Regions from separate parts of the Micromonospora sp. 050-3 genome, predicted to be linked through region 1. Evidence: predicted binding sites of a transcription regulator. Region 1 holds the regulator's gene; each other region holds the start of a gene.
What was found. Region 1 encodes HrcA, which represses chaperone genes, less so after heat shock. Its sites were predicted from a motif close to GGTTNGCACNCTCNNNNNGAGNGTGCNAACC; they were not measured.

Region 1 (9,708 bases):
CCAGGGCGCACAACACCACGATCGCCAGCACCCGGGACCAGAGGGTCCGGCCGGTCACCACGGCATCGAACAGGACGCTGCCGAGCAGGAACAGGACCGGTCCGCCGAGGGTGGCGACCATCAGCTCGACCGGGGCGTGGCCGAACGGCCGGTGGATGACCAGCGAGGTGCTGGTCGAGACCAGCACCACCCCGGCCACCATGACCAGATGGCTGTACGAGGTGGAGGTGCCGGAGCGGACCCGTTCCACAGTTGCGACGCTCGGTGGCGCAAGGATCCGCTGGACCCGCTGGAAGTAGAGCTGGAACAGCAGGACCGCGCTGACGAACGCGACAGCGCCGGTGGCCACCGCGCCGGCCGTGAATCCGCTGCCGGCCAGCCCCATGCCGGTGCTCAGGATCAACTCGCCGAGCGCGACGATAAAGATCGCCCGGTGCCGCTCGGAGAGGTGCACCCCGGTGAAGATCTGGCTGGCAAGCTCGGTACGCCCCAGCCTCGGCGTCGGCCAGCCGATCCGGGCCGAGCCGAGGTCGACCGCCACAGCGAGCGACCAGAGCACCAGTCGGGCGGTCCCGTCCACGAACACCCCGGCCACCCAGGGCGTCACTGTGACGCCGAACCAGAAGAACACCCGGATGCTCCTGGCCTGGATCGGACGGTTCACCCGGGTGCCGGGGATCAGGACGGCGTCGCGGACCAGGTGGATGCCGAAGTAGGCCGCGACGAAGAGCCACCCGTACCGACCGAAGGCGTACGGAGTCGCGATCGCCATCAGCAGCGTGCCGAGCATGACCAGCAGGGTGGTCGCCTGGATGATCGGCAGTCGGGGGTTGAACAGGTCGGTGAGCCACGCGGTCAGCACCCAGACCCACCAGGCGGCCAGCAGCAGGACGGCGGTCTGCGCCGCACCCCGGACGGTGAGGTTCTCGGCCAGGCTGGCAGCGAGCCGGGAGAACATGAAGATGTAGACGAGATCGAAGAAGAGTTCCAGGAAGGTCGGGTATTCCGGCTCGCCGCGGCGGCGGAGGATCCGGGGGAGCGGAGCGGATGTCACTGCGCTGCCTCCTGTGCCACCCACGCCCTGGGCGGGGGCGCCGCGCCCCGACCTGCGCACCCGCCACGCTACCGACAGTGCGGTCTCCGGTGGCCGGAACGGGCTCGGCCCGAATGGTCGGGTCCGCAGACGTGGAACGGCCCCCCGCCAACGCTGAGCGTCGGCAGGGGGCCGTCCTACGGGCAGTGGATCAGCGGAGCCAGGGGATGTTGCGGTCGAGCAGACCGCGCTCCTTGAGCTCCTTGCGCAGCGGGATCTCGTCGTCGACGTACCCGTCCCAGTTGATGCCCCAGTAGTTGGCGGTGTGGGTGCCCTCACCGATCAGCTGGCGCTGCACCGGGGTGCGGTTGCGGTACCACTCGCCGTTCACGTCGGGGTGCAGTTCGTCCAGCGGACGGATCCACCGGTAGGTGTAGCCGACGAAGAGCATCTTGCGGGTGATGGTCGACAGGTTCGTCGACCGCGAGTGCCACTGCCGGCGGTCGAAGATGAAGGCGTCGCCCGGGTTGGCGGTGATCTCCACCGTGCCCTCCGGGTCGGGGTTCTGCACCGTGAGGTCCGCCGGCCGGGGCAGCGAGTTCTTCAGGTGGCTGCCCGGGATGACCTTGGTGGCGCCGCGGCCGGTCTCGGAGAGGTCCGACAGCACGTACGCGACCTTCAGCGAGAACATCGGCCGAGGCAGGTTCGGGTCCATCGTCTCCGGGTCGGAGTTCTGCCGGTAGCCGTCCTGGTGCCAACCCCAGTACGGCTTCTCCGGCTCGGCGGCCGGCGGGGTGACGTCCAGGTGGTTGTGGTGGGTGTAGATGTTCCAGCCGGCCAGCCCCCACATGTACGGGAAGGCGATCGGGTGGGTCAGCAGCTCACCGAAGAGTTCGTCGCGCTCCAGGAAGCCCAGCAGGTGCAGGGTCCCGTCCTTCTTGGTGGTGCCCTTCGCCTGCTCCTCCGCGTAGACGCGGTCGACCGCCGCCTCCAGCGCCGCCCGGTGGTCCTCCGTCAGGACGTTGCGCAGCAGGAGGAAGCCCTGCTCGTGGAACTCCTTGCGGTCAGTGTCGCTGATCGGTTCGTAACCGGTCCGGTCGCCGTAATCGAACACCGCGTCGTACCCCTCCCCATGAGGTGAAACCTTTTCTGGCACAGGCCGCCGATCGTAACGCGGTGGTCCAGGCATCGGGGAGGGTGTGGCGCGGGATCGGGCCACGGTGGGACCCCACGCAGCGAGAGAAACGCACAGGGTGAGATCTGGGCGATCAATAGTGCGATTTGGCAGGTATTGCCCGATTGTGCGGTGACTGCCGGTTAAGAGATCCGGGTCGGTCAACCCTCGTTGAACACCTCGGCCACCACCTGGCCGGCGGGGCTCTGCCGACCGTCCACCCGGCCCCACGAGCCGTCGCGGGCGGTCCACTCCAGGTCGCCGAAGCGGACCCGCTTGACCCCGTGGTCCTGGGCGTGCGAGACCAGCCAGTGCGCGTACCGCCAGCCGTCGCGCTGGTCGCCCGGAGTCACCGCCAACCCGGTCGGGTTGGTCGGGTCGGTGCCCTTCAACCCCCAGTCGAGCACCAGGTTGCGGGTCAGCTGCGCGGCCGCCGCCGCGCCGTGCATCGCCGGGGTACGCCCCACCGAGCAGGCGACCGCGCCGCTGGCGTCGCCGAGCAGGGCCCGGCTGAGCACCTCGGAGTCGTCGGACCACTTCTGGTACGCCTCGGGGAACGCCGAGCGCTGCACCCGCTGGGCGGCATCGGTGACCCGCATCTTCTCCCAGCCACGCACCTTCTTCAGGGCCGCGTAGAACCGGTTGGCCGCGTAGCGCGGGTCACGGATCTGCGCCGGAGTGCCCCAGCCCTGGCTCGGCCGCTGCTGGAACAGGCCGACCGAGTCGCGGTCGCCGTCGGCGAGGTTGCGCAGCCCGGACTCCTGGTAAGCGGTGGCGAGCGCGACCACGACGGCCCGTTCGGGCATTCCGCGCTTCGCGCCGATCGCGGCGATGGTCGCGGCGTTTGCCATCTGGTCGGCGTCCAGCGCGACCCGTCCGTCGGCCTGCACTGTGCACTTCCGTGCCACCAACGGCAACCTCAGGTTGTCGCCCACCTGCCGTACGACGAGCCAGATCGCGATCACGGCGACGAGGATGAGCACCACTCCACCCGCCACGGTTGCCCGAGTTCGCACCCACACCCCCAGATCGACAGTTCGCCAAGCGTACGTCCCCGCAGGCCCTCTGCGGGTCGTCCGAGTAGTTCGGGCCCAGCCTGGCCGACTCCGACCGGTTCGGGGGCGGCTCCGCTGTCGCGTACCGGTTGGCGACGTTCCCGCTCCGGTCGCGATCTCACCTGCCGCGCCGTTCTGTCACAGGCCCCGGTGCGGGGCTGTCGTGCGCGTCACCGGGTAAGCGATAACGGGAAGCGATTGACCGGTCAAGGACTTAACCTAGTTGACATATCAATCCGACCTACCACCCATGCCGGGCGCGTTGGTCGTCAACCGAGGAGGAGTTCCATGGGAACGCTCGATGGCAAGGTCGTGCTGATCACCGGCACCGGCGGTGGGCTGGGCCGCGTCGCGGCGCTGACCTTCGCCCGCGAGGGCGCAAAGGTCGTCGGGGCCGACCTCCAGGTCGCCGGTAACGACGAGACCGTCGAACTCGTCCGTCGCGCCGGCGGCGAGATGACCGGCATCGCGCCGGTCGACCTCACCGACCCCGAGCAGGTACGCAAGCTCGTCGACGACGCCGCGGCCGCCTACGGCGGGCTCGACGTGGTCTACAACAACGCAGCAGCGCTCCGCTTCGGCCCGATGCCCGACTTCTCCGTGGAGGACTGGCGCTACACCATCACCGGAGAACTCGACATTCCGTACTTCGTGTCGAAGTTCGCCTGGCCGCACCTGGTGCGGCGGGGCGGCGGTGTCATCATCAGCGCCGCCTCCATGGCCGGGTTGATCGGCGGCCACGTCCCGCCGATGGTCGGTCACACCGCCGCGAACGCCGGCATCATCGGCATGACGCGACAGCTCGCGCTCGAAGGCGCGCCCCACGGCATCCGCGCGGTGGCGGTCAGCCCCGGGCCCACCCTCACCCCGGCCAGCGAACGCGACCTCGGTGACAACCAGGAGGCGCGGGACGCCATCACCGCCAAGACGCTCCTCAAGCGCTTCGCGCGCCCCGAGGAGGTCGTCGAGCTGGTGGTCTTCCTCGCCTCCGACCGGGCGTCGTACATCACCGGGGCGAACTACCCGGTCGACGGCGGCGCGACCGCCTGGTGACCCAGCCTTGGGGCGCCACCGCTCCCGGTGGCGCCCCGACCGTCAGTCGTCGAAGGCGGGCACCCAGCGCGCCGGTCGACGTTCGCGGAACGCCATGACGCCCTCGCGCCCCTCGTCGGACAGGAAGTAGCCGGTCGAGACGGCGGAGAGTCGGGCCAGGTCGGCGCGCAACTCGGCGGTACCCGGTCGGCGCAGCAGCTCCTTCGCGCCGGCCAGCGCCCCGGGCGCGCCGCGCACCAGCGAGTCGCAGTAGCCCCGTACCGCGTCGTCCAGCCCGTCCGCCGGGACCGAGGCAGTCACCAGGCCGATCTCGGCGGCGCGACGACCGTCGAAGGTCTCGCCGGTCAGGTACAGCTCGGCGGCGGCGCGGGGGTGCAGCCGGGGCAGCACGGTCGCCGAGATCACCGCCGGGATCACCCCGATGCGTACCTCGGTGAACGCGAAGGTCGCCTCGTCGGCGCAGACCGCCAGGTCGGCGGCGGCGATCAGGCCAAGCCCACCGGCCCGCGCGGGCCCGCCGACCCGGGCCAGCACCGGCTTCGGGCACTCCCAGAGCGCCGCGAGCACGTCACCCAGCATCCCGGCCGGCACCGTGCCGCTGGCGTACGCCGCGGCGGTCTCCTTCAGGTCCGCGCCGGAGCAGAAGACCGGGCCGGTGTGGTCGAGCACGATCACTCGGACCGCCTCGTCGGCGACCGCGTCCGCCAGCCCGGCCAGCAGTTGGGTCATCAGGCCGGTGGAGAGCGCGTTGCGGTTGTGCGGGCTGTCCAGGGTGAGGGTGGTCACCCCGCGGGCCGTGGCGACCCGCACGAGGACGTCGGGAGAGGTCATGCCGGGCACACTAGTGGCCATGCCCGGCGTCCTTCCAGATGGTGAGACCGTCCCCGTCGACGGATCGTTGCCCGCCACCGCCACCACTGCGGTCGGCGCGCGCGGCTTCGGCGTGTACGTGCACGTCCCGTTCTGCGCCAGCCGCTGCGGTTACTGCGACTTCAACACCTACACCGCCTCCGAGCTGGGCGGCGGCGCCAGCCGCGAGGGGTACGCCGACACCGTCCTGGCCGAGCTGACGCTCGCCGCCCGGGTGCTCGGCGACACCCCGCCGCCCCGGGTCGACACCGTCTTCGTCGGCGGCGGCACGCCCACCCTGCTCCCCGCCGACGACCTGGCCCGCATCCTCGACGGCATCGACAGCACCTGGGGGCTGGCCGCCGACGCCGAAGTGACCACCGAGGCCAACCCCGAGTCGGTCACCCCGGAATCGTTGAAGCTGCTGCGGGCCGCCGGCTACACCCGGATCTCGCTGGGCATGCAGTCCGCCTCCCCGGGGGTGCTGGCGATCCTGGACCGCAAACACAGCGCCGGCCGGGCCACCGCCGCCGCCCTGGAGGCGCGCGACGCCGGGTTCGAGCACGTCAACCTGGACCTGATCTACGGCACCCCCGGGGAGCGGGCCGAGGACTTCGCCGCCTCGCTGGAGCAGGTCGTCGCCGCCGGAGTGGACCACGTCAGCGCGTACGCCTTGATCGTCGAGGACGGCACCCGGCTCGCCGCCCGGATGCGGCGCGGCGAGCTGGCGTACCCCAGTGACGACGTGGCCGCGGACCGCTACCTGGCCGCGGAGGCCGCGCTCGACGCGGCGGGGCTCTCCTGGTACGAGGTCTCCAACTGGGCCCGCACCGAGGAGGCCCGCTGCCGGCACAACCTGCTCTACTGGACCGGCGCGGACTGGTGGGGGCTGGGGCCGGGGGCGCACAGCCACGTCGGTGGGGTGCGCTGGTGGAACGTGAAACACCCCTCGGCGTACGCCCAACGCTTGGCCGCGGGCGCGTCTCCCGGCCTGGCCCGAGAGGTGCTCACTGTCGACGAGGCCCACATGGAGGACGTGATGCTCCGGCTGCGGCTGGCCAGCGGCCTCCCGCTGGCGGTGCTCGACGCCACCGGCCGGGCCGGCGCCGAACGGGCGCTCGCCGGCGGCCTGCTGGCCGCCGACGAGTACGCCGCCGGCCGGGCGGTGCTCACAGTGCGCGGGCGGCTGCTCGCCGACGCTGTCGTCCGCGACCTGCTGCCCTGAGTGGCCCACCGCCCCTGGACCGCGGCAGCGGTGAACCAGTCCGGCCGGGGGAGCGGCCGGCCCGGTTCACTTGATGAAGTTGGCCGTCATCGGGTAGCGGTACGGGGTGCCCTCGTTGGCCTTCATGCCGGCGATGATCCCGAACAGGATCTGGATCACCACGACGGCGATGCTGGGCAGGAAGAGCAGGCACCAGCTCACGAAGAGCAGCACGAACGCGATGATCGACCAGAGGATCTGGAAGTTCAGGGCGGCGAGGGCGTGCGCCCGGACGGTCGGCGACTGCTGGCCGCGGGCCAGGTAGGCGATCAGCGGGGCGACGAAGCCCAGCGGACCGAAGCTGACCAGCGCGCCGAGGGCGCCGCCGAAGTGCGCGACCAGCGCCCAGGTCTTGTCCTCGTTGTTGGCGTAGCCGCCACCGGGGCCGCCGTAGGCCCCACCGGCCGGGTAGCCACCGGGCGGGGGGTAGCCACCGGGCGGGGGGTAGCCGCCTGCCGGAGGGTAGCCGCCTGACGGCGGTTGGTCACCGGTGGGCGGAGGATAGCCACCGGCCGGGGGATAGCCGGCCGGGCCGGGAGCCCCGGACAGTGGTGCGGTGGGCGGCTCGGCCGACGGGAACGGGCCTGGGGAGGTGGGCTCCGGCGGGTAGTTGCCGGGGTCGCCCGACCCGGGAGGGCGAGGAGGTTCAGTCATGGATGTCACGGTAGGGGCCCATGGCAACGCCGCACCAGAGCGACACCGCCTGGCAGTGCGGGCCGATCGGCCCAACAGCGTGGCGTGGGCCGCACCGGCGGGTGGCCGTTGATCATCGCGTCGGCGGGTCCGCCGACGTAGACTGGCACTCGCTACAGTCGAGTGCCAGTACGGCCCGGCCGGCCCGGAGCGCCGGCGGCCGACGTGCGACAGGAGGTGCGGAGGATGGGTCTCGACGACCGGAAACTCGCCGTGCTCCGCGCCATCGTCGAAGACTACGTCTCCACCCAGGAGCCGGTCGGCAGCAAGGCGCTGGTCGAGCGGCACCAGCTCGGGGTCTCCCCGGCCACGGTTCGCAACGACATGGCCGTGCTGGAGGAGGAGGGCTACATCCGGCAGCCGCACACCAGTGCCGGCCGGGTGCCCACCGACCGCGGCTACCGCCTCTTCGTCGACAGGTTGTCCCGGGTCAAGCCGCTCAGCCCGGCCGAGCGCCGGGCCATCGAGCGCTTCCTGGTCGGCGCGGTCGACCTCGACGACGTGGTGCACCGCACAGTGCGGTTGCTCGCCCAGCTGACCAGGCAGGTCGCCGTCGTGCAGTACCCGAGCCTGGCCCGCTCCTCGGTGCGTCACCTGGAGCTGGTGCCGATCTCCACCACCCGGCTGATGCTCGTCATGATCGCCGACACCGGGCGGGTGGAGCAGCGACTCGTGGAGCTGCCCGGGCCGGTGCCCGCCGACGACGTCACCGACCTGCGCCGACTGATCAACGAGAAGCTCGCCAACGCCCGGCTGTCCGAGACGCCACCGCTGGTGCAGGCGCTGGTCGAGGAAGCGCCGACCGGGCTGCGTCCGACAATGACCACGCTCGCCACCGTTCTGCTGGAGACGCTCGTCGAGCGGCACGAGGAGCGGATCGCGCTCGCCGGCACCGCGAACCTCACCCGGGGCGGCCTGCTCGACTTCCAGGGCTCCCTGCGGCCGATCCTCGAAGCTCTGGAGGAGGAGGTCGTGCTGCTCAAGCTCATCGGTGAGACCGAGCCAAGCACGACCCGTGTGCTGATCGGCGACGAGAACGAGTTCGACAACCTGCGCGCCGCCTCGGTGGTCAGCACCGGGTACGGCCCGGGCACCACCATCCTGGGCGGCCTGGGGGTGCTGGGGCCCACCCGGATGGACTACCCCGGCAACATCGCCACGGTGCGCGCCGTGGCACGCTACGTGGGCGAGTTGCTGGCCCAGAACTGATTGGTCAGGGCCGATGCGGCCGGCTGCGGCCGCCGACCGGCACAACGCGAGACGAACATGAGGACACGGAACGCAGTGGCCAGGGACTACTACGGCATTCTCGGTGTGAGCCGGGAAGCCTCCGATGACGAGATCAAGCGCGCCTACCGCAAGCTGGCGCGCCAGTTCCACCCGGACGTCAATCCGGACCCGGAGGCTCAGGAGAAGTTCAAGGACATCAACGCCGCGTACGAGGTCCTCTCGGATGACCGGAAGCGGCAGATCGTCGACCTGGGCGGCGACCCGCTCGCCCCGGGTGGTGGCGGCGCCGGTGGCCCGGGTGGCCCCGGAGGCGCCGGCCCGTTCGTCGGTTTCCAGGACATCATGGACGCGTTCTTCGGCGGTGCCGGAGGTGGTGCCCGTGGCCCACGCCCGCGTACCCGCCCGGGCGCCGACGCGATCCTGCGGCTCGAACTCGACCTGCACGAGACGGCGTTCGGCGTCGAGGCCCCGATCACCGTCGACACCGCTGTCCTCTGCACCACCTGCTCCGGTGCCGGCACGGCCGCCGGCACGCACCTGGCGACCTGCGAGGCGTGCGGCGGTCGGGGCGAGGTGCAGTCGGTGCAGCGCACCTTCCTCGGCCAGGTGGTCTCCGCCCGGCCGTGCACCGTGTGCCAGGGCTACGGCACCACCATCCCGCACCCCTGCCCCACCTGCGCCGGCGACGGCCGGGTGCGGACCCGCCGCTCGCTGACCGTCAAGATCCCGGCCGGCGTCGAGGACGGCATGCGGATCCGGCTGGCCCAGCAGGGCGAGGTGGGCCCCGGCGGCGGCACCGCCGGCGACCTCTACGTGGAGATCCACGAGCGCCCGCACGACGTGTACTCCCGCAAGGGCGACGACCTGCACTGCCGGGTCACAGTGCCGATGACGGCGGCGGCGCTGGGCACCCGGCTGACCATCAAGACGCTGGACAGCGAGGAGACCGTCGACGTCAAGGCCGGCACCCAGCCGGCCAGCACGCTGCGACTGCGCGCCCGGGGCGTGCCGCACCTGCGCGGCACCGGCCGAGGCGACCTCTACGTGCACCTGGACGTGCGGACTCCGACCAAGCTCGACCCGGACCAGGAGAAGATGCTGCGCGACTTCGCCAAGACCCGTGGTGAGGAGGTCGCCGAGTTATCCAAGCAGGGCGGCTTCTTCTCCCGGATGCGCGACGCGTTCAACGGGCACGCCTGAGGTGTCCGCACCGCTCTTCCTGGTCGAGGCGCTGCCCACCGGCGACGCGCTGACCCTGGACGGCCCGGAGGGGCACCACGCCGCCACAGTGCAGCGGTTGCGCGTCGGCGAGGAGTTGCTGCTCGCCGACGGCCGAGGCGGCACGGCCGCCGCCGTG
Region 2 (9,708 bases), on a different contig from region 1:
GGGTACCACCGGTCAGCCAGCCGGCCCGACCGACCCGCAAGGCCGGTCGCGAACCAGCCCGCCGACCCACAGAACAGGTCGCGGACACAGCCCACCGACCCCTGAGCACGTCGCGGACACAGGTCGCGGTCGCAGCCCGGGGGCGACGTCAGGCTGTTGGTCAGCGGACGGTGACGGTGATCGTGTGCCAGCCGGTGGCGCCGTCGGGGACGACGTCCTGCGTACGGTCAGTCTGGGTTTCACCTGTCGCGTCGGTCGCGCGGACCTGGAGCCGGTGTTCGCCCGGTGTGGCGTCCCAGCGCCAGGACCATTGCACCCAGGTGTCCACCGACACGGCCGGGGCCAGCGCGGCTTCCTGCCACTGGCCGTCGTCGACGCGTACCTCGACTCGACGGATGCCCCGGTGTTGCGCCCAGGCCACACCGGCGACGGTCACCGGTCCGGCGGTCAGCCGGTTACGCCCCCGGGGCGTGTCGATCCGCGACTGGGTCTTGATCGGCCCCTGGGGGGACCAGCCGCGCGGCACCCAGTACGCGTCGAAGTCGGCGAACCGGGTCAGCTCCAGTTCGGTCACCCACTTGCAGGCCGACACGTAGCCGTAGAGGCCCGGCACCACCACCCGGACCGGGAAGCCGTGTTCGACCGGCAGCGGCTCGCCGTTCATACCGACGGCCAGCAGGGCGTCCCGTCCGTCGCGCAGCGCGGCGGTGGGGGTGCCGCAGGTCCAGCCGTCGACCGACCGGCCGACGACCTGGTCGGCGTCGTCGTCCGGCTCGACCTCGTCCAGCAGTTCCCGCAGGGGTACGCCGAGCCACAGGGCATTGCCGATCAGGTCCCCGCCCACCTCGTTGGAGACGCAGGCCAGCGTGACGTACCGCTCGACCAGCGGTCGGGCCAGCAGATCCGCGTAACTGTAGGTGCGCTCCCTGCCGACCCGTCCGTGGATCCGCAGCCGCCAGGTGTCCGGGTCGACCTGGGGCACTACCAGCGCGGTGTCGATCCGGTAGAACCCGAAGTTCGGGGTGACGTACGGCGCGAGCTGGGTCAGCGAGAGGTCCGCGCCCGCCGGCACGGCCGGTGCGGCGGCGACCGGCGCGGGCAGGCGGATCGCGTCGCGGGCTGCGGACACGCCTCGCCGCCCTGCCAGCCACCGGCCACCAAGACCGGCCACCACGGCCGTGCCGAGAAGCACTCCGCTTCCGGTGAGGAACCGCCGCCGCGACTCCGGGTCCACTTCGGCGGGCCCGACGGGTTCGACAGCCGCCGTCGGCCCGGCGGGAGTCACCGGCACCGGCCCTGCCGGAGACACCGGACGAGTGGGCGGCGTGGGTGGTGACCAGGACCAGGGGTCCAGCTCGAGCGGTCCGCCGATGAACAGCCAGAGCACCAGGGCGCCGAGACCGGCGCCGACCAGGGACGGCAGCGCGTCGGCGAGGTCTGCGCCGGAGCGGGTCAGCGCGGCGGCAGCGCCGATGGCGCCGAACGCGGCGATGCCGGCCAGGCCGAGTGCCAGCCGGCGGATCGCCAGTACGCCGAAGAGGGCGGCGAAGCCTCCCAGCAACACGGCCGTGCCGACCAGCAGCGCGATCTTGTCGGCGGTGCCGAAGAGGTCGATGGCGAGTTGCTTCAGCGACTCGGGGACGGCGTCGACGATGACCCCGCCGACCGCTACCAGGGGCGCCGACCGGGGGCCGGTCAACACCGCGACCGGTTCGGCGATCCCGATCGCGACGGCGGCGGCGGTGATTCCGGCCAGCGCGGCGTACCGCCGTGACGTGGTGCTCATCGGCCCAGTGTGCGCGATCATCTCGCCCGGTCGCCAACAACGTCAGCGTTCGGTAATGACTGACCTACCAGCCGGCGAGAACGAGCCGGGGCGCACCGCCGTACGGCGGTGCGCCCCGGAACGCGTGTCGCTACCGGGTCAGAAGCCCGGGCCGTGCTGGTGGCCGTGACCGTGGCCGTGGCCGCCGCCGGCGGACTGCTCGGCCTGCTCCGGCTTCTCGACCACAAGGCTCTCCGTGGTGAGCAGCAGACCGGCGATCGAGGCGGCGTTGGTGACCGCGTTGCGGGTCACCTTCACCGGGTCGATGATGCCGGCCTTGACCAGGTCGACGTACTCGCCCTTGGCGGCGTCGAGGCCGTTGCCCCACTCCAGGTCGGCGACCTTCTGCGTCACGACGTAGCCGTCGTGACCGGCGTTCTGGGCGATCCAGCGCAGCGGCTCGACGAGCGACTTGCGCACGACCGAGACACCGATCTTCTCGTCACCGGTGAAGCCCAGGTCGTCGTCGAGGACCGAGCGGATCTGCACCAGGGCGGCGCCGCCGCCGGGCACAGTGCCCTCCTCGACCGCAGCCTTGGTCGCCGCGATGGCGTCCTCGATGCGGTGCTTGCGCTCCTTCATCTCGACCTCGGTCGCGGCGCCAGCCTTGATGACGGCGATGCCACCGGAGAGCTTCGCCAGCCGCTCGGCCAGCTTCTCCCGGTCCCAGTCGGAGTCGGAGGCCTCGATCTCCTTGCGGATCTGGGACACCCGGTCGGCGACGTCGGCCTTCTGGCCACCGCCGTCGACGATCGTGGTGTTCTCCTTGTCGACCACGACGCGCCGGGCGGTGCCGAGCACCTCAAGGCCGACCTGGTCGATCTTGTAGCCCAGCTCCGGGGCGACCAGCTCGGCGCCCGTGGAGATCGCGATGTCCTGGAGCATCGCCTTGCGCCGGTCACCGAAGCCCGGGGCCTTGACCGCGCAGACCTTGAGGGTCTTGCGCAGCGAGTTGACCACCAGGGTGGAGAGCGCCTGGCCGTCCACGTCCTCGGCGATGATCAGCAGGGGCTTGCTGTTCTGCAGGACCTTCTCCAGCAGCGGCAGCAGCTCTTCGATCGCCGAGATCTTCTGGGTGGTGACCAGGATGTACGCGTCCTCAAGGACGGACTCCTGGCTCTCCAGGTCGGTGACGAAGTTCGGCGAGATGAAGCCCTTGTCGAACTGGAGACCCTCGGTCACGTCCAGTTCGGTGGTGAGCATGGAGCCTTCCTCGACGGTGATGACACCGTCGCGGCCGACCCGCTCCATCGCCTCGGCGATCAGGTCGCCGATCGTGGCGTCCTGCGCGGAGATCGTCGCCACGTTCGCGATCGACTCTTTGCTGGTGACCTCGGCGGCACGGCCGAGCAGCGCCTCGGAGACCTTGGCGGCCGCCGCGTCGATGCCCCGCTTGAGGCCGGCCGGGTTGGTCCCGGCGGTCACGTTGCGCAGACCCTCGCGAACCATCGCCTGGGCCAGCACTGTCGCGGTGGTGGTCCCGTCGCCGGCGACGTCGTTGGTCTTGGTCGCCACCTCCTTGACCAGCTGCGCGCCAAGGTTCTCGTACGGGTTGGTGAGCTCGATCTCCTTGGCGATGGTCACACCATCGTTGGTGATCGTCGGCGCACCGAATTTCTTGTCCAGGACGACGTTGCGCCCGCGCGGGCCGAGGGTGACCTTGACCACGTCCGCGAGGGCGTTGACACCGTGCTCCAGCAGGTGCCGGGCGTCGTCCGAGAAGCTCAGGATCTTCGCCATTTATGTCCCTTCGAAGCGCCATTGCCCCGGCCCGGCGAGCCGGACCGGGGCATTGGCACTGATCGGTTGCTTACTTCTCGATGACCGCGAGGACGTCGCGGGCGGAGAGCACCAGGTACTCCTCGCCGGCGTACTTGACCTCGGTGCCGCCGTACTTCGAGTAGAGGACGGTGTCGCCGACCTGCACGTCAACCGGAACCCGGTTGCCGTTGTCGTCGACGCGCCCCGGGCCCACAGCGAGGACGGTGCCCTCCTGCGGCTTCTCCTTGGCGGTGTCGGGGATCACGATGCCCGACGCCGTGGTGGTCTCAGCCTCGTTCGCCTGGACCACGATGCGGTCCTCGAGCGGCTTGATCGCAACCTTGGTCGCGGTAGTCACGGGCATACCCTCCTGGGGTACTGGTTTCGTTGCTGGCCAGCGGGGCTGACCAGCGTCAATCTGCCTCATGCCACCGGGCGGTGCCGTCGTCGCGGGTGCCGGTCCGCCTGGCGTGCGCACCCGGGTCGCGAGACCCGGACGCTGGCACCCTCAGGGTGAGAGTGCTAATCGCAGGTTATTCCGTGGCTAGCACTCCGTCAAGGAGAGTGCCAGCGCGTCGCGCCCCGCCAGCCAGGATTTCCGGGTCAGCCGGGACAATGGCCGGGTGGATCTCGATCAGCTGGCGGCGCTGCGTACCCCAGAGGGGTCGGCCGCGCTCACGGCGGCGGCCGACCTGGCCGGCGGTGATCCACTGGTCGCGGCGTCGGCGCTGCGCGCGACCGGGGTGCCGCCGACGTTGGCCGCGGCGGCCCTCACCCAGGCCGAGCTGCGCCACCGGGCGGTGGGCAAGTTCGGCCCGGCCGCCGCTGGGATGTTCCTCACCCGTCCCGGCCTGGAGCAGGCCACCCGCCGGGTGGTCGCCGACCGTCGGGCCGCCCGGCTGTACGCGGCCGGCGTGCGCACCCTGGCCGACCTCGGGTGCGGGCTCGGGGCCGACGCGCTGGCCGCCGCCCGTGCCGGCATCCGGGTGTACGGGGTGGAGGCCGACCCGGTGACCGCGGCGATGGCCGCCGCCAACGCCGAGGCGGCCGGCCTGGCCGAGCTGTTCAGCGTCGAGTGCGGCGACGCGACCGGGTTCGACGTGTCAGGGGTCGACGGGGTCTTCTGCGACCCGGCCCGCCGCACCACCGGCACCGGGCGGCGGATCTTCGACCCTCGCGCCTACTCGCCACCGTGGGACTTCGTCACCGGGCTGGCCGAGCGGGTGCCGCGCACAGTGGTGAAGGTCGCCCCGGGCCTGGACCACGCGCTCATTCCGGTCGGCGCGGAGGCCGAGTGGGTCGGCGTGGACGGCGACCTGGTCGAGGCCGCGCTCTGGTGCGGCGAGCTTGCGGAGGTGCCCCGCCGCGCCACCCTCTACCGCCAGCGGGGCGCCGAGGCGCACCTCCACCAGCTCACCGGCTCGGGTGCCGCCGAGGCACCGGTCGGGCCGCCGCGCCGCTACCTGTACGACCCGGACCCGGCGGTGGTCCGCGCGCACCTCGTGGCCGAACTGGCCACCGAACTGGACGCCACCCTGGGCGATCCGAGCATCGCCTACCTCTACGCCGACCAGCCGATCCGCACCCCGTACGCGCGCTGCCTGGAGATCACCGACGTGCTGCCGTTCTCACTCAAGCGCCTGCGGGCGCTGCTGCGCGACCGGCGGGTGGGCCGGGTCGAGATTCTCAAGCGGGGTTCGGCGCTCACCCCGGAACAGCTCCGGCGGGACCTGCGGCTGGCTGGGGACGCGGCGGCGAGTCTGGTGCTCACCCGGGTCAACGGCGCACCGACGGTGCTCGTCGGCCAGCCGGTCGCCTAGCGTCGCCTAGCGTCGCCTCGGCCAGCCGGTCGACTAGCCTCGTCGCTGTGGCGGGACAGGGCACGCCGGCAACGGCACTGTTGGTCAGGCGCGGGATCGCGCATCGCACCCATCCGTACCGGGTGGCGCCGGACGCCCCGAACTACGGCGCGCTGGTGGCGGTGGCGCTCGGCGTGGCACCGGAGCGTGTGTTCAAGTCGCTGGTGACCGAGGTCGACGGCGCGCTCACAGTAGTGGCGGTCGTCCCGGTCACCGGCGAGCTGGATCTCAAGGCGCTCGCGGCGGCGGTCGGTGGCAAGCGGGCGGCGTTGGCCGACCGGGCGGTCGCCGAGCGGGCCACCGGTTACGTACGCGGTGGAATCAGCCCGCTCGGGCAGCGTCGACGGTTGCCCACAGTGCTGGACGAATCCGCGCTGGATCTCCCGACGATCTACGTCTCGGCTGGTCGGCGCGGTCTGCAACTCGAACTGGCCGCGGCGGATCTGGTGGCGCTGACCGACGCCCGCACCGCGCCGTTGCAGACCCACTGACGACAGTCGTTACGTCGACTCCCCCGTGGGATACCCGGGGAGTAACAGTCGCGTTGCTGAATTGTTATCGCTCCCAACAAACTATGCACCTGCGCGGTCTTGTGGAGCCGGTGTGACGCGAAATACGTTGCCGGACACAACAAAACAACACCTCCCCCACCTCCGAAAGGACCCTGCACATGCGTAAGGGGATCCTCACCATCGCCGCCGTGGGCCTGCTCACGACCGGCGGCTTGACCGCCTGTGGCGACGACTCCGGCGACAAGGCCGCCTCCGCCAAGACCCCCAAGATCGGCGTGATCCTCCCGGACAGCAAGTCCTCGGCCCGCTGGGAAACGGCGGACCGTCGGTTCCTGGAGGAGGCGTTCAAGGCCGCCGGCGTCAAGTACGACATCCAGAACGCCCAGAACGACAAGACCGCCTTCCAGACCATCGCCGACCAGATGATCACCGGCGGCGTGACCGCCCTGATGATCGTCAACCTGGACTCCGGCACCGGCAAGGCCGTGCTCGACAAGGCCAAGTCGCAGGGTGTCGCCACCATCGACTACGACCGGCTCACCCTCGGCGGCTCCGCCCAGTACTACGTCAGCTTCGACAACGAGACCGTCGGCAAGCTCCAGGGCGAGGGTCTGTCGAAGTGCCTGACCGAGAAGGGCGCCAAGAACCCCGTCGTGGCGTACCTGAACGGCTCCCCCACCGACAACAACGCCACCCTCTTCAAGGCCGGCTACGACTCGGTGCTCAAGCCGAAGTTCGACGCCAAGGAGTACGTCAAGGGCCCTGAGGACGCGGTGCCCGCGTGGGACAACGCGCAGGCCGCGACGATCTTCGAGCAGCAGCTCACCAAGGCCAACGGCAAGATCGACGGTGTGCTGGCCGCCAACGACGGTCTCGGCAACGCGGCCATCTCGATCCTGAAGAAGAACAAGCTCAACGGCAAGGTGCCGGTGACCGGGCAGGACGCCAGCACCGAGGGCCTGCAGAACATCCTCGCCGGTGACCAGTGCATGACCGTCTACAAGGCGGTCCGGGAAGAGGCCAAGGCCGCCTCCGACCTGGCCATCGCGCTCGCCAAGGGCGAGAAGAAGGACACCGGCCAGACGGTCAAGGACGGCGACCGGGACGTTCCCTCGGTGCTGCTCACCCCGAAGGCCATCTACAAGGACAGCGTCAAGGACGTCATCGCCGACGGCTACGTGACCAAGGAAGAGGTCTGCACCGCGGCGTACACCAAGTTCTGCGCCGAAGCCGGCATCAGCTGACCGACGCCGCAGTACCCGCCGGAACGACCATCGCCGCCCGGCACGGGAGAACCCTCCCGTGCCGGGCGGCGCCCGCCGGACGGGCCCCGACCCTCCCTTAAGAAGGAGACCCCCGTGTCCGCGACCCCCCTGCTGGAACTCCGCGGGATCGACAAGAGCTTCGGTCCCGTCCAGGTGCTCCGCGACGTCGCCCTGACCGTCCACCCCGGCGAAGTGACCGCACTGGTCGGCGACAACGGCGCCGGCAAGTCGACCCTGGTGAAGTGCATCAGCGGCATCCACCCCACCGACGCCGGAGAGTTCCTGTTCAACGGCGAACCGGTGCACATCGGCAGCCCCCGCGACGCCGCCACGCTCGGCATCGAAGTCGTCTACCAGGACCTCGCGCTCTGCGACAACCTGGACATCGTGCAGAACATGTTCCTGGGCAGGGAGAAGCGCAGCGGCATCGTCCTCGACGAGCCGACAATGGAACAGCTCGCCGCCGAAACCCTGGCGGGGCTCTCCATCCGCACCGTCACCTCACTTCGCCAGCACGTGTCCAGCCTCTCCGGCGGTCAACGCCAGACCGTGGCCATCGCCAAGGCGGTGCTGTGGAACAGCAAGCTCGTCATCCTGGACGAGCCGACCGCGGCGCTGGGCGTGGCGCAGACCGCCCAGGTGCTCGAACTGGTCCGCCGCCTCGCCGACAACGGCCTGGCCGTGGTGCTCATCTCGCACAACATGAACGACGTCTTCGCCGTCTCCGACCGGATCGCCGCGCTGTACCTCGGCCAGATGGTCGCCCAGGTGAAGACCACCGACATCACCCACGCCCAGGTGGTCGAGCTGATCACCGCCGGGCGCTCGGGCGGGCTCGGCCTCGCCACCGACCCGGGCAGCAACGGCGACGGCCCGCAGGCGGCCGACTCGATCTCAGGAGGCGTCCGATGACCACCACCGCCGTGCGGAAGGACGGCCCCGCCGCCGTCACACCGACGCCGACCATCGGAGGCCACTTCCGCAACTACCTGAGTCGGGTACGCGGTGGCGACGTCGGTGCGCTACCAGCCGTGCTCGGCCTGATCGTGCTCTGCACCGTCTTCGCGATCATGCGGCCGTCGTCGTTCCTGTCGGCCGGTAACTTCGCCAACCTCTTCACCCAGGGCGCGGCGGTCACGCTGATCGCGATGGGCCTGGTCTTCGTGCTGCTGCTCGGCGAGATCGACCTCTCCGCCGGCTTCGCCAGCGGCGTCTGCGCGGCGGTGCTGGCCAACGTGGTCACCGTGCTCGGCTACCCCTGGTGGGTCGCCGTGCTCGCCGCGGTCGCCACCGGTGTGGTCATCGGCACCACGCTCGGCATGCTCGTCGCGAAGATCGGCATTCCGTCCTTTGTGGTCACCCTCGCCGGCTTCCTCGCCTTCCAGGGCGTCGTGCTGCTGCTCGTCAAGGAGGGCACCAACATCGCCGTCCGCGACGAGGTGCTGGTCGCTATCGCCAACCGCAACCTCGCCCCCATACTGGGCTGGGGCCTGACCGCCCTCGCGGTCATCGGTTACGCGGCGGTGCAACTGCTGCGCCACCGCAACCGGGTGGCCCGCGGCCTGATCACCGACCCGCTCGCGGTGGTGGCGCTGCGGATCGGCGGGCTCGCCGTCATCCTCGGCACCGCGGTGTACGTGCTCAACCTGGAGCGCAGCCGCAACGTCCTCATCGTCTCGCTCAAGGGTGTGCCGATCGTGGTGCCGATCATCGCGGTGCTGCTGGTCATCTGGACCTTCGTGCTCCAACGCACCAGCTACGGTCGGCACATCTACGCCGTGGGCGGCAACCGCGAAGCGGCCCGCCGGGCCGGCATCGGAGTCGACCGGATCCGGATCTCGGTCTTCGTGATCTGCTCCTCGATGGCAGCCATCGGCGGCATCGTGGCGGCCAGCCGGGCCAACTCGGTCGACCCGAACACCGGGGGCAGTAACGTACTGCTCTACGCGGTCGGCGCAGCGGTGATCGGCGGCACCAGCCTCTTCGGTGGCAAGGGCCGCGTCCTCGACGCCGTACTCGGCGGTGCGGTGGTCGCGGTCATCGAAAACGGAATGGGCCTGATGGGGTACAGCGCGGGAGTCAAGTACGTGGTCACGGGCGTCGTGCTGCTGCTCGCCGCCAGCGTCGACGCGCTCTCCCGCCGCCGCGCGGCAGCCACCGGCACCCGCTGACCGCGCGGGAGGTAGCACCAGCATGCGCCCAGGACCGAGCCAGGATGACGTACGACGGCAGAACCTCGGGGCCCTGCTGCGGCACGTGCACGTCAATGGGGCGACCACGCGTGCCGAACTGACCACCACGCTGGGCCTCAACCGCAGCACCATCGGCGCGCTCACCGCCGACCTGTCCGCAGTAGGGCTGGTCAGCGAAGGGGCACCGAAGGAGACCGGCCGGGCCGGACGACCGTCACTGGTCGTCCGGCCCGAGTCGGCCCGGGTCTACGCATACGCGTACTCGGTGGAGGTGGACCGACTGCGTGCCGCCCG
Region 3 (9,708 bases), on a different contig from region 1:
GCGCCGAGTCAGGCAACGCCGCGCAGAGTGAGGGAAGTGCACCGTGGCACAGGGCTCCGTGAAGTGGTTCAACGCCGAAAAGGGCTACGGCTTCATCGCCGTCGACGGCGGTCAGGACGTGTTCGTCCACTTTTCCGCGATCGAGATGGACGGTTACAAGGCGTTGGACGACGGTCAGCGGGTCGAGTTCGAGATCGCCCAGGGCCAGAAGGGCCCGCAGGCGGAGCGCGTACGCGTCATCGACTGAGCTTCCTGGCCGATCGGCCCCGTGAGTCGGGGCTGCGGCTGGGGCGCGCAGCCGGGAAGATCGTGAACCGTTCCAGCCGATGCTGAGGAGCGTTCATGACCGACCAGCCACCCCCGCCCACTCCGTCCTCCGGGTCGGGGGAGCCGGACCCGTCCTCGCCCGCCGGCAGCCCCGGCCACGCCGGTCCGCCGCCCGGCTGGGGGCCGAGCCCGCCCCCGGCTGGCCTGCCCTCCAGCCCCGCCGGTCCGCCGCCCGGCTGGGATCCCGGGCAGGGTGCCTGGGGTGCGGCCCCGCCGCCGCAAGGCTGGGCGTTCCCGCCTACCGGGGGCTACCCGCCCGGGTCGGGTCCCTACGGCGGGCAGCCGTGGTACCCGGGGGCGCCGGTTGGCTGGTACCCGCCGGGTTACGGGTTCGACCCGAACGACGCCCTGGTCACACCGCCCGGTGCCGGCATCGGCGGCTGGTTCAACAGGTGTGGGGGAGCGCTGCGCCGGGGCTGGCGGCAGTTGGTGCCGATCATGCTGCTCACCCAGGTGCTGCCGGCGGCGGTGCTCTCGGTGATCTCCCTCGGGCTGGACCCGTCGGCGAAGTGGGCCGCCCAGGCCGAATCGACGTCGACCCCCGCGCTGCCGGACAATTTCGCTGCCGAACTGCTGAGCCTCCTGGTCCTGCTGGTCGGCGGCAGCCTGGTGGTCGGGTTGGTGCAGGCCGTCGGGTGGGCCGCCGGCACCTGGGTGATCACCCGACAGGCGGCCGGTCAGCCGGCTGACCTGGAGTCCGCGCTGCGCTACGGCCTGCGTCGGGCGCTCGGGCTGTGGGGCTGGACCCTGTTGGTCAGTCTGCTGATCGGCATCGGTGTCTGTTTCTGCGTGCTGCCGGGCATCTACCTGGCCTTCGCGCTGAGCATGGCCGGCCCGGTCTATCTCTTCGAACGCCACAACCCGATCGGTCGATCGTTCCGGATGTTCCACGACCGGCTCGGCCTGCTGCTCGGTCGGGTGGCCCTGGTGGCCGCGGCGGTGATCGTCGGCACCCTGATCCCCGGTGGCCTGGAAGGGGTTGGCACCTCCGCGTTCGGAACGGATCCGTTCTCCTCGGCGGGTACCGCCGCCGGGACGGTGGTGGTGATCGGTATCACCGCAGTGCTGGTCCTGCCGGCCCACCTCGCTCAGATGATCGGTCTGCTGGTGACGTACGCCGAGCAGCGCGCCCATGAGGGGCCGGTGAACACTCCCGGGCTGGCTGCGGAACTCGGCTGAGCGGCCCCATCGTGCTTGCACTCGGCAGGGGAGAGTGCTAAACAAGTCATTGGCACTCGCATACCGTGAGTGCCAGCGGTCGGGACGGTGGGGCCAGGTTGCGCCGGTGTGGAGACACCGGGGCGGCACATGGCCGGTCGTCGCGGGCTATCCGGCCCGGCCGAAGGACGTCGTCGTCGCCAGGTGGCGACGTCCCAAGGTGCGCACACCAGGCGGCCCATCCGGGGCACACAAACTCGGGTGGCCCGTGAGTGTCCAGGAGGACAACGCCGTATGGCCAAGATGATCGCTTTCGACGAAGAGGCTCGCCGCGGCCTTGAGCGGGGCATGAACCAGCTCGCCGACGCCGTAAAGGTGACCCTCGGCCCCAAGGGCCGCAACGTCGTGCTCGAGAAGAAGTGGGGTGCCCCCACCATCACCAACGATGGTGTGAGCATCGCCAAGGAGATCGAGCTCGAGGACCCGTACGAGAAGATCGGCGCTGAGCTGGTCAAGGAGGTCGCCAAGAAGACCGACGACGTTGCCGGTGACGGCACGACGACGGCGACCGTCCTGGCCCAGGCCCTGGTTCGCGAGGGCCTGCGCAACGTGGCCGCTGGCGCCAACCCGATGGCCCTGAAGCGGGGCATCGAGGCCGCTGTCGCGAGCGTCTCGGAGGAGCTGTCCAAGCTCGCCAAGGACGTCGAGACCAAGGAGCAGATCGCCTCCACCGCCTCCATCTCCGCTGGCGACAGCACCGTCGGCGAGATCATCGCCGAGGCGATGGACAAGGTCGGCAAGGAAGGCGTCATCACCGTCGAGGAGAGCAACACCTTCGGGCTGGAGCTGGAGCTCACCGAGGGTATGCGCTTCGACAAGGGCTACATCTCGGCCTACTTCATGACCGACCCGGAGCGTATGGAGGCCGTCTTCGACGACCCGTACATCCTGATCGCCAACAGCAAGATCTCGTCGGTGAAGGACCTGCTCCCGATCCTGGAGAAGGTCATGCAGTCGGGCAAGCCGCTGCTGATCATCGCCGAGGACCTGGAGGGCGAGGCTCTCGCCACCCTGGTGGTCAACAAGGTCCGTGGCACCTTCAAGTCGGTCGCCGTCAAGGCGCCGGGCTTCGGTGACCGCCGCAAGGCCATGCTGACCGACATCGCCATCCTCGCCGGTGGCCAGGTCATCAGCGAGGAGGTCGGCCTCAAGCTCGACGCCGCCAGCCTCGACATGCTGGGCCGCGCCCGCAAGGTCGTGGTGACCAAGGACGAGACCACCATCGTCGACGGTGCCGGTGACGCCGAGCAGATCCAGGGTCGGGTCAACCAGATCCGGGCCGAGATCGACAAGAGCGACTCCGACTACGACCGGGAGAAGCTGCAGGAGCGGCTGGCCAAGCTGGCCGGCGGCGTTGCGGTGATCAAGGTCGGCGCGGCCACCGAGGTCGAGCTCAAGGAGCGCAAGCACCGCATCGAGGACGCCGTTCGCAACGCGAAGGCCGCCGTCGAGGAGGGCATCGTCCCGGGTGGTGGCGTCGCGCTGGTTCAGGCCGGCAAGACCGCCTTCGACAAGCTCGACCTGGTCGGCGACGAGGCGACCGGTGCGAACATCGTCAAGGTCGCGCTGGACGCCCCGCTGCGGCAGATCGCCGTCAACGCCGGCCTTGAGGGCGGCGTCGTGGTGGAGAAGGTCCGTAACCTCGAAGCGGGTCACGGTCTGAACGCCGCCAACGGCGAGTACGTCGACCTGCTGGCCGCGGGCATCATCGACCCGGCCAAGGTTACGCGCTCGGCGCTGCAGAACGCCGCTTCCATCGCGGCGCTCTTCCTCACCACCGAGGCCGTTGTCGCGGACAAGCCGGAGAAGACCCCGGCTGCCCCGGCTGGCCCGGGTGGCGGGGACATGGACTTCTGAGTCCAGTTCCGACACCGAACGGGGCGGGCCGCTGACGCGGTCCGCCCCGTTCGTCGTCAGGTCGGTAGTGGGCGCTGGTTGCGCCGCTTATGTGCCCGGTTGTACGGCGGAAGCAGTTGGATCGGCGCGTCCACCATCTCCTGCGGCTCCTCGACCACCGACGGCTCACCGTCGGTGGTCATCTCGGCCAGTTGCTCGGCGTCGCCGTAGTCGAGCCGGTCGAACGGCAGTTGGCCGGGGAGTTCACCCACCGGTTTCCAGGTGATCGGCGTGCCGTCCTCGGTCTGGTTGTCATCCGTGGTCATGGCTGCCTCCTCTACCGAAACGGTAGGGGGCGTCGATGGCCGGTGCGGGCGAATGGATCAATGTCCTGTTTGCCCCGGTTATGCCCCGGATAGGGTTCGCCGGTACAGGAAGAAGACCCGCTCGATCCACGCACTCGCGCTACCCGAATAGAACGGCACTGGCCCTACCCAGCCGATCTGTGCCCGGTCCAGCCCCGCCGCCCGCTGGTCGCGCAGGCAGCGCCGCAACAGCACCCCGCCGATGCCCGACCCCTCCGCGGCCGGCGCGGTGCCCATCGGCCCGAACCAACTGGGCCGGGACGACCCGTACGCGGCGAAGCCGAGCAACTCGCCGTCCCGCTCCGCCAGGTGGCAACCGGCGTCGGCACGCCCCACCGACCCGGCCAACTCGCCGTCCCACGTCCCGCCGAAGGTGGACCGGGCGAACTCGGTCAGCCTCGGCAGGTCCGCCGGCTCCGCCCGGCGCACGGTGACGCCCTGGTCGGCCAGCCGCCGCTCGGTCGCCTCGGTGGACCGCAGTGCCGGCGACCCGTCGTACGACAGGTCCGCTGTCATGTTCCAGGCGGTCCGGTCCTGCTGGTAGCCGAGCGCGAGGGCGGCGCAGACCGCCGGCGTGTAGCGGACGTCGATGCCCGGCCACGCGTAGTACGGCGGATTTCCGGCGAGCAGCACCTCGGTCGCCCCGCGCTCGGCGAGCACCCGCTCGGCCCGCTGGAGCAGCGCCCGGCCGACGCCCCGACGCCGCTGTTCCGCAAGGACCGCTACCAGGTCCACGTGCCCGATCCCCGGCTCGGTCGACGACACCGAACAGATCAGCACCCCCATCAGGTCCGCACCCCGGTACGCGCCCAGCCCGACCACCGGCCGGTCGGCGGTGGCCCGGGTCCAGAGCACGTCAACGATGGCAGCCGCCTCGGCGGCGTCCTCGGGCAGGTCGAGAGCCTGCTGGCAGAGCTGTACGACGCTGGGGACCAGGTCGGCGGTCAGCTCGGTGACGGTGATCTCGGCGTTCATGGTCGCCGACCCTAGATCACCGGGTGTCGAGTCGCACCCCCGGCTCAGCACTTCAGGAAGGAAACCTGCCTATTGCTGGGCGGCGCGAACCGCTGCGTAGGCGTCGACCTGCCCGGCGCCGGTGACGTTCGACGGGGAGCCGCAGGCGTCGGAGGGGCTGTCGGAGCGATAGGTGGGCGTCGCCGCGGTGGCGGTGTCCCGAAGGATCTGCCGGGTCCGGGTCACGTCGCCGACCAGCGCCGGGTTCGCCGACCACATCAGCGCGACCACCCCGGCCACCTGCGGGGTCGCCATCGACGTGCCGTCCAGCGCGGCGTACGTGCCGCCCGGCATGGCCGAGACCACACCCACCCCCGGCGCCAGCACGTCCGGTTTACCCGAGCCACCCGGCACCGGCCCGCGCGAGGAGAACTCGGCGACCCGCCGCTGGGCGTCCACAGCGCCCACTGTCAGCACGTCTGGGTACGGGGCCGGCGGGTCGTCGATCGACGCGCACCACGGGCCGGTGTTGCCGGCCGCGGCGACCACGAAGATCCCGGCGGCGTCCAGGGCTGCGGTGGCCGGCCGCAGGACGCGCTGGTCGCAACCCTCGATGGGCGGGCAGCCCCACGAGTTGGTCAGCACCTGCGGGGCGCGCTCCGGACGGCCGTCGGTGAACGGGTCGCCGCCGGCCGGAAAGGGCGCCAACATGAACTGGAGGCAGTCCAGGTAGTGCGCGGGGCTGCCGAGGTTGCGGTCCAGGTTGACGCAGCCCACCCACTGCGCGTCCGGTGCCACCCCGATGCCGTCCCGCCCGACCGCGCTGCCCACCGTGTGGGTGCCGTGTCCGCCCTGGTCGGTCGGGCTCCGGGTGTCGTCCCACGGGTCGTACCAGGAGTCGTCCCCACCACGGAACCCGGCTCGCAGCGCCGGATGGCCGCCGTCCACCCCCGAGTCGGAGCTGCCGACCACGATGCCCGTGCCGGTGACACCGAGTTGGGACCACACCCGGTCGGCGCCGATCTGGAGGATGTTCCGCTGCGGGCCGGTGGGCGTGGGCGCGGTGCCCCGGCTCTGCCCGGCCGGGGCCGGCAGCGGGCGCAGGCGTTGGCTGACCAGCACCCGTGCCACCTCCGGCCGGCGGGCGAGCCAGGCCCGCACCGCCGGGCCGCCGTCCACCTCGACCGCGTTGACCAGGTAGTACGACACCGGGTCGAGGCGCAGCCGGTTCAACCCCCGGAGCAGGTCGCCCTGGCTCTGCTCGGCGGTCGTCACGAGCCGCCGGTAGACCTCCGCCGCGCGGGCGTCGCGCCCGGCCCGACCCGGCGCGGCGGCCGGAAGATCGCTCAGGTCGGCCTGCGCGCGCAGCACCACGAACAGCCGCTCGCCGTACAGGCCCGGCTGGCCGGGGCCGAGGTCGACAACGCCGAACGTCACCAGCAGCACCACGGCCGCCACCGCGGCGAACCGCCTGTTCGGGGTGCGCGCCGTCGGGCGGGCGAGCAGCACCGCGTACCCGATGGCGACCAGGACCGCGACGGCGAGCCCGACGCCGGCGGCGGCCGCCACCCAGAACGGGATGTCCCGGGTGCCGACCAGCAGCAGGCTGATCTCTTCCGGGTCGGTGAAGGCCAGCGGGCCGAGCGCGGCCAGGCCCACGAGCCAGCCGGTCGCTGTTCGGCCGGCGCGGGTGGCCTCGGCCGGGTCGGCGGTGGGCCGCCAGGTCGCGGCCCAGAGCGCGGCCAGCGCGAAACCCACCGGCGGCACTGTCAGCAGGGCGGGCAGCTGCGCGCCGGACTGGCCGGTCCCGGCCGCGAGCAGCAGCAGCGCCACCCCGGCGACCATGCCGCCGACCAGCACCAGCCGAGCCGGTCGGGGCGGTCGCCCAACCGCGAACGGGGCCCAGAAGAGGGCGTCCAGCAGAGTCGCGGCCAGCACCCCGAGCGCGGCGGCCGCCAGCAGCGCGAGCGCGGTCTCCAGGAGACCGCCGAGCGCGCCCAGCCAGGCCCACGGCAGCAGCAGCGCCAACCCGGCGGCGAGCGCGAGCAGCGGCACCGGGCCGAAACCGAGCGACCTCCGCCGCGTGGTGTCGCCTTGTCCGGTGGCTGCGGGCGGCGTGGTGTCGTCGTCTCCGGTGGCCTCGGGCCGCGTGGTGTCGGCGTCGCCGGTGGGTGCCGGGCCGCCGACCGGGCCAACCAGCCCGGGGTACGCCCACCGGCGTGCCGACCAGCGCACGGCGAGCGCGCCGAGCAGGGCGGCACCGGCCAGCGCGGCGAGGTAAGCCTCGTGATGCACCAGCGGCACGACCCGCAGCAGTGTGAGCACGCCGAGCGCGAGTGCTCCGATCAGCCAGGCCCGCCCGGTGGCCCGGACCGCGGCCGACCGGGGCAGGACGGCCAGCAGCAGGGCGGGCGTGCCGGCCAGCACGACGGTGGCCAGGCCGAGCACCGGCCAGAGCCAGCCGAGCCGGTCCCGTCCGAAGCCCAGCAGCACCTGGTCGGTGAGCCAGCCACCGGTCTGGGTGCCCACTGTGATCGCAACCGTCCAGCAGCCGACCAGCACGGCCGCGACGACCGGCCACGGGGAACTGCTGTCGCTGGAACCGGGTTGCGCAGGTTGACCGTGCATCCGAGAACCTTACGACTACGACGAAGGGTTTCGACCCGAGCGTCGGGTTCCCGGGCGGGCGGCGAATGTCGACACCGTGGCTCGGCGGTTACGGTGGACGGGTGCGCGACCCCAATATCTCCCGATCCGTCGCCGGTCAGCTCTCACCGGTCCGCCGTGCGTCCGACCTGCGTCGACTGCGTGCCGAGCGCTTCGACGTGCTGGTCATCGGGGGCGGGGTGACCGGAGCCGGTGCCGCTCTGGACGCGGCGTCCCGAGGCCTGAAGGTGGCGCTGGTCGAGGCGCGTGACCTTGCTGCCGGGACCTCGAGCCGGTCCAGCAAACTCATCCACGGTGGCCTGCGCTACCTGGAGCAGTTGGAGTTCCACCTGGTCCACGAGGCGCTCACCGAGCGCGGCCTGCTGGCCACCCGGCTCGCGCCACACCTGGTACGCCCGGTGCCGATCATGGTGCCGCTGCCGGCCGGGCGGGGTCTGCGGGACCTGCCGGCCCGGGTCTTCCGCCGCTCGTACTACGGCGCCGGGGTGGCCGCGTACGACGTCTTCGCCGGGGTCTTCGGTGGTGGTCGGGGCATGCCCCTGCACCGTCACCTGACCCGGGAGGGCGCCCGGCGGATCTTCCCGAGTCTGCGGGCCGACGCGCTGGCCGGGGCGATCCGCTACTACGACGGGCAGGTCGACGACGCCCGGCTGGTGGTCACCCTGGCCCGCACCGCGGCCAGCCTCGGCGCCACTGTGGTGAGCAGTGCCCGCGCCGTCGGGTTGATCCGGCAGGCGCGCGAGGTGACCGGCGTCCGCGTCCGGGACCTGGAGGCGCCGCCCGGCTCGCCGGACGCGGAGTTCGAGGTGCAGGCCCGCACCGTCATCGCCGCCACCGGCGTGTGGAGCGACGACATGTCCCGAATGCTCAACGACGTGGGCCTGCGCCCCGGCGTCCGGGTGCGCGCCTCCAAGGGGGTGCACCTGGTGGTGCCCCGCTCGGCGATCACCGGCGAGACGGGGCTCATCCTGCGTACGGCGAGTTCGGTGCTCTTCGTCATCCCGTGGGGCGGGCACTGGATCATCGGCACCACTGACACCGACTGGCGGCTGGACCGTTCCCACCCGGCCGCCTCGGCCCGCGACATCGACTACCTCCTCCAGCAGGTCAACACCGTGCTGGAACGGCCACTGACCACCGCCGACATCGAGGGGGTGTATGCCGGGCTGAGGCCGCTGCTGGCCGGCGAGGCCGACTCGACCTCGAAGCTCTCGCGTGAGCACGCGGTCTTCGAGCCGATGCTCGGGCTGCTGCTGGTCGCTGGCGGCAAGTACACGACGTACCGGGTGATGGCGTCCGACGTGGTCGATCGGGCCGCTCGCCGGCTCGGTGGCGCCCGCTCGTCGCGTACCGCCGATCTGCCGCTGCTCGGTGCCGACGGGTACCCGGCGATGTGGCGGGACCGGGCCGACCTGGCGCGCCGGCACGGCGTGCCGGTGGGCGTTGTGGAGCATCTGCTGGAGCGGTTCGGCACTCTGACCCTGGACCTGCTGGCGCTGGTCGACGCCGATCCTCTGCTGGCGTCTCCGCTGGCCGGTGCTCCGGAGTATCTGGCGGCGGAGGTCGCCTACGCGGCGCGGGCCGAGGGCGCGCTGCACCTGGAGGACGTGCTGACCCGGCGGACCCGGATCTCGTTCGAGACCAGCCACCGAGGGCTGGAGTCGGCGGAGCACACCGCCGAGTTGATGGGCGCGGTGCTCGGGTGGGACGCGGCCACCCGGGCGCGCGAGGTCGAGCACTACCGGACCCGGGTGGAGGCGGAGCGGCAGTCCCAGTTGATGCCGGACGACGCGGCGGCGGACGCGGCCCGGCTCGGCGCTCCGGACGTGCGGGGTTACGCGGCCGACCGGGGCGACGACGATCAGGCGGAGCTGCGCCCGTCCGCTCGATGACGAATTGCGACGTTACCGATGGGTAACCATCGATACCGGCCCGGATGGTGGTTTCGAACGCTACCTACGGTGGGGTAGGTTTCCGCGCGTGCTACGCCGCGCGCGCCCTCGTCTGCTCTCACCCCTGCTCGCCGTCGCGCTCGTCGGCGCCCTGACCGGGTGCTCGCTCTTCGACGGAGACAAGCCGAGCACCCCGGTGGCGCAGCCGACCCCCGGCACGGCGGGTGGCGGCTCGCAGCTGGAGATCCCCACCACTGTCGCCGCCGGTCAGGTCAGCCTGCTCCAGCGGCTCGGCGAGGACGGGCCGATGCGCACCCTGAGCGTCGAGCGGAACGGCGCGTGGCAGTGCGTCGACTGCGCCGGCGACGGCGTGACCTCCCGGGGCACCCTCGCACCGGAGCTGACCGAACGGCTCCAGGTGCTGCTCGCCAACCCGGCGCTCGCCGACG

Region 2: a site for HrcA is predicted at 4,084-4,114, ahead of groES (co-chaperone GroES). Genes of this name have one in related genera too.
Region 3: a site for HrcA is predicted at 1,554-1,584, ahead of groL (chaperonin GroEL). Genes of this name have one in related genera too.

The regions. Positions count from the first base shown of each region.
Region 1 covers NZ_JAJPVX010000001.1:62,138-71,845, forward strand. Annotated here, with positions in the region: gene ACLJOK_RS00300 (low temperature requirement protein A) at 1-1,054, opposite strand, end outside; gene ACLJOK_RS00305 (phytanoyl-CoA dioxygenase family protein) at 1,245-2,147, opposite strand; gene ACLJOK_RS00310 (hypothetical protein) at 2,369-3,229, opposite strand; gene ACLJOK_RS00315 (SDR family NAD(P)-dependent oxidoreductase) at 3,551-4,315, shown strand; gene ACLJOK_RS00320 (enoyl-CoA hydratase-related protein) at 4,358-5,146, opposite strand; gene hemW (radical SAM family heme chaperone HemW) at 5,166-6,389, shown strand; gene ACLJOK_RS00330 (DUF4870 domain-containing protein) at 6,456-7,082, opposite strand; gene hrcA (heat-inducible transcriptional repressor HrcA) at 7,308-8,330, shown strand; gene dnaJ (molecular chaperone DnaJ) at 8,406-9,551, shown strand; gene ACLJOK_RS00345 (16S rRNA (uracil(1498)-N(3))-methyltransferase) at 9,553-9,708, shown strand, end outside.
Region 2 covers NZ_JAJPVX010000003.1:316,998-326,705, reverse strand. Annotated here, with positions in the region: gene ACLJOK_RS29570 (molybdopterin-dependent oxidoreductase) at 161-1,786, opposite strand; gene groL (chaperonin GroEL) at 1,925-3,565, opposite strand; gene groES (co-chaperone GroES) at 3,636-3,950, opposite strand; gene ACLJOK_RS29555 (THUMP-like domain-containing protein) at 4,210-5,406, shown strand; gene ybaK (Cys-tRNA(Pro) deacylase) at 5,454-5,936, shown strand; gene ACLJOK_RS29545 (sugar ABC transporter substrate-binding protein) at 6,116-7,201, shown strand; gene ACLJOK_RS29540 (ATP-binding cassette domain-containing protein) at 7,316-8,134, shown strand; gene ACLJOK_RS29535 (sugar ABC transporter permease) at 8,131-9,393, shown strand; gene ACLJOK_RS29530 (ROK family protein) at 9,416-9,708, shown strand, end outside.
Region 3 covers NZ_JAJPVX010000003.1:1,007-10,714, forward strand. Annotated here, with positions in the region: gene ACLJOK_RS27965 (cold-shock protein) at 44-247, shown strand; gene ACLJOK_RS27970 (hypothetical protein) at 343-1,506, shown strand; gene groL (chaperonin GroEL) at 1,780-3,402, shown strand; gene ACLJOK_RS27980 (hypothetical protein) at 3,459-3,707, opposite strand; gene ACLJOK_RS27985 (GNAT family N-acetyltransferase) at 3,786-4,721, opposite strand; gene ACLJOK_RS27990 (S8 family serine peptidase) at 4,791-7,328, opposite strand; gene ACLJOK_RS27995 (glycerol-3-phosphate dehydrogenase/oxidase) at 7,445-9,259, shown strand; gene ACLJOK_RS28000 (hypothetical protein) at 9,348-9,708, shown strand, end outside.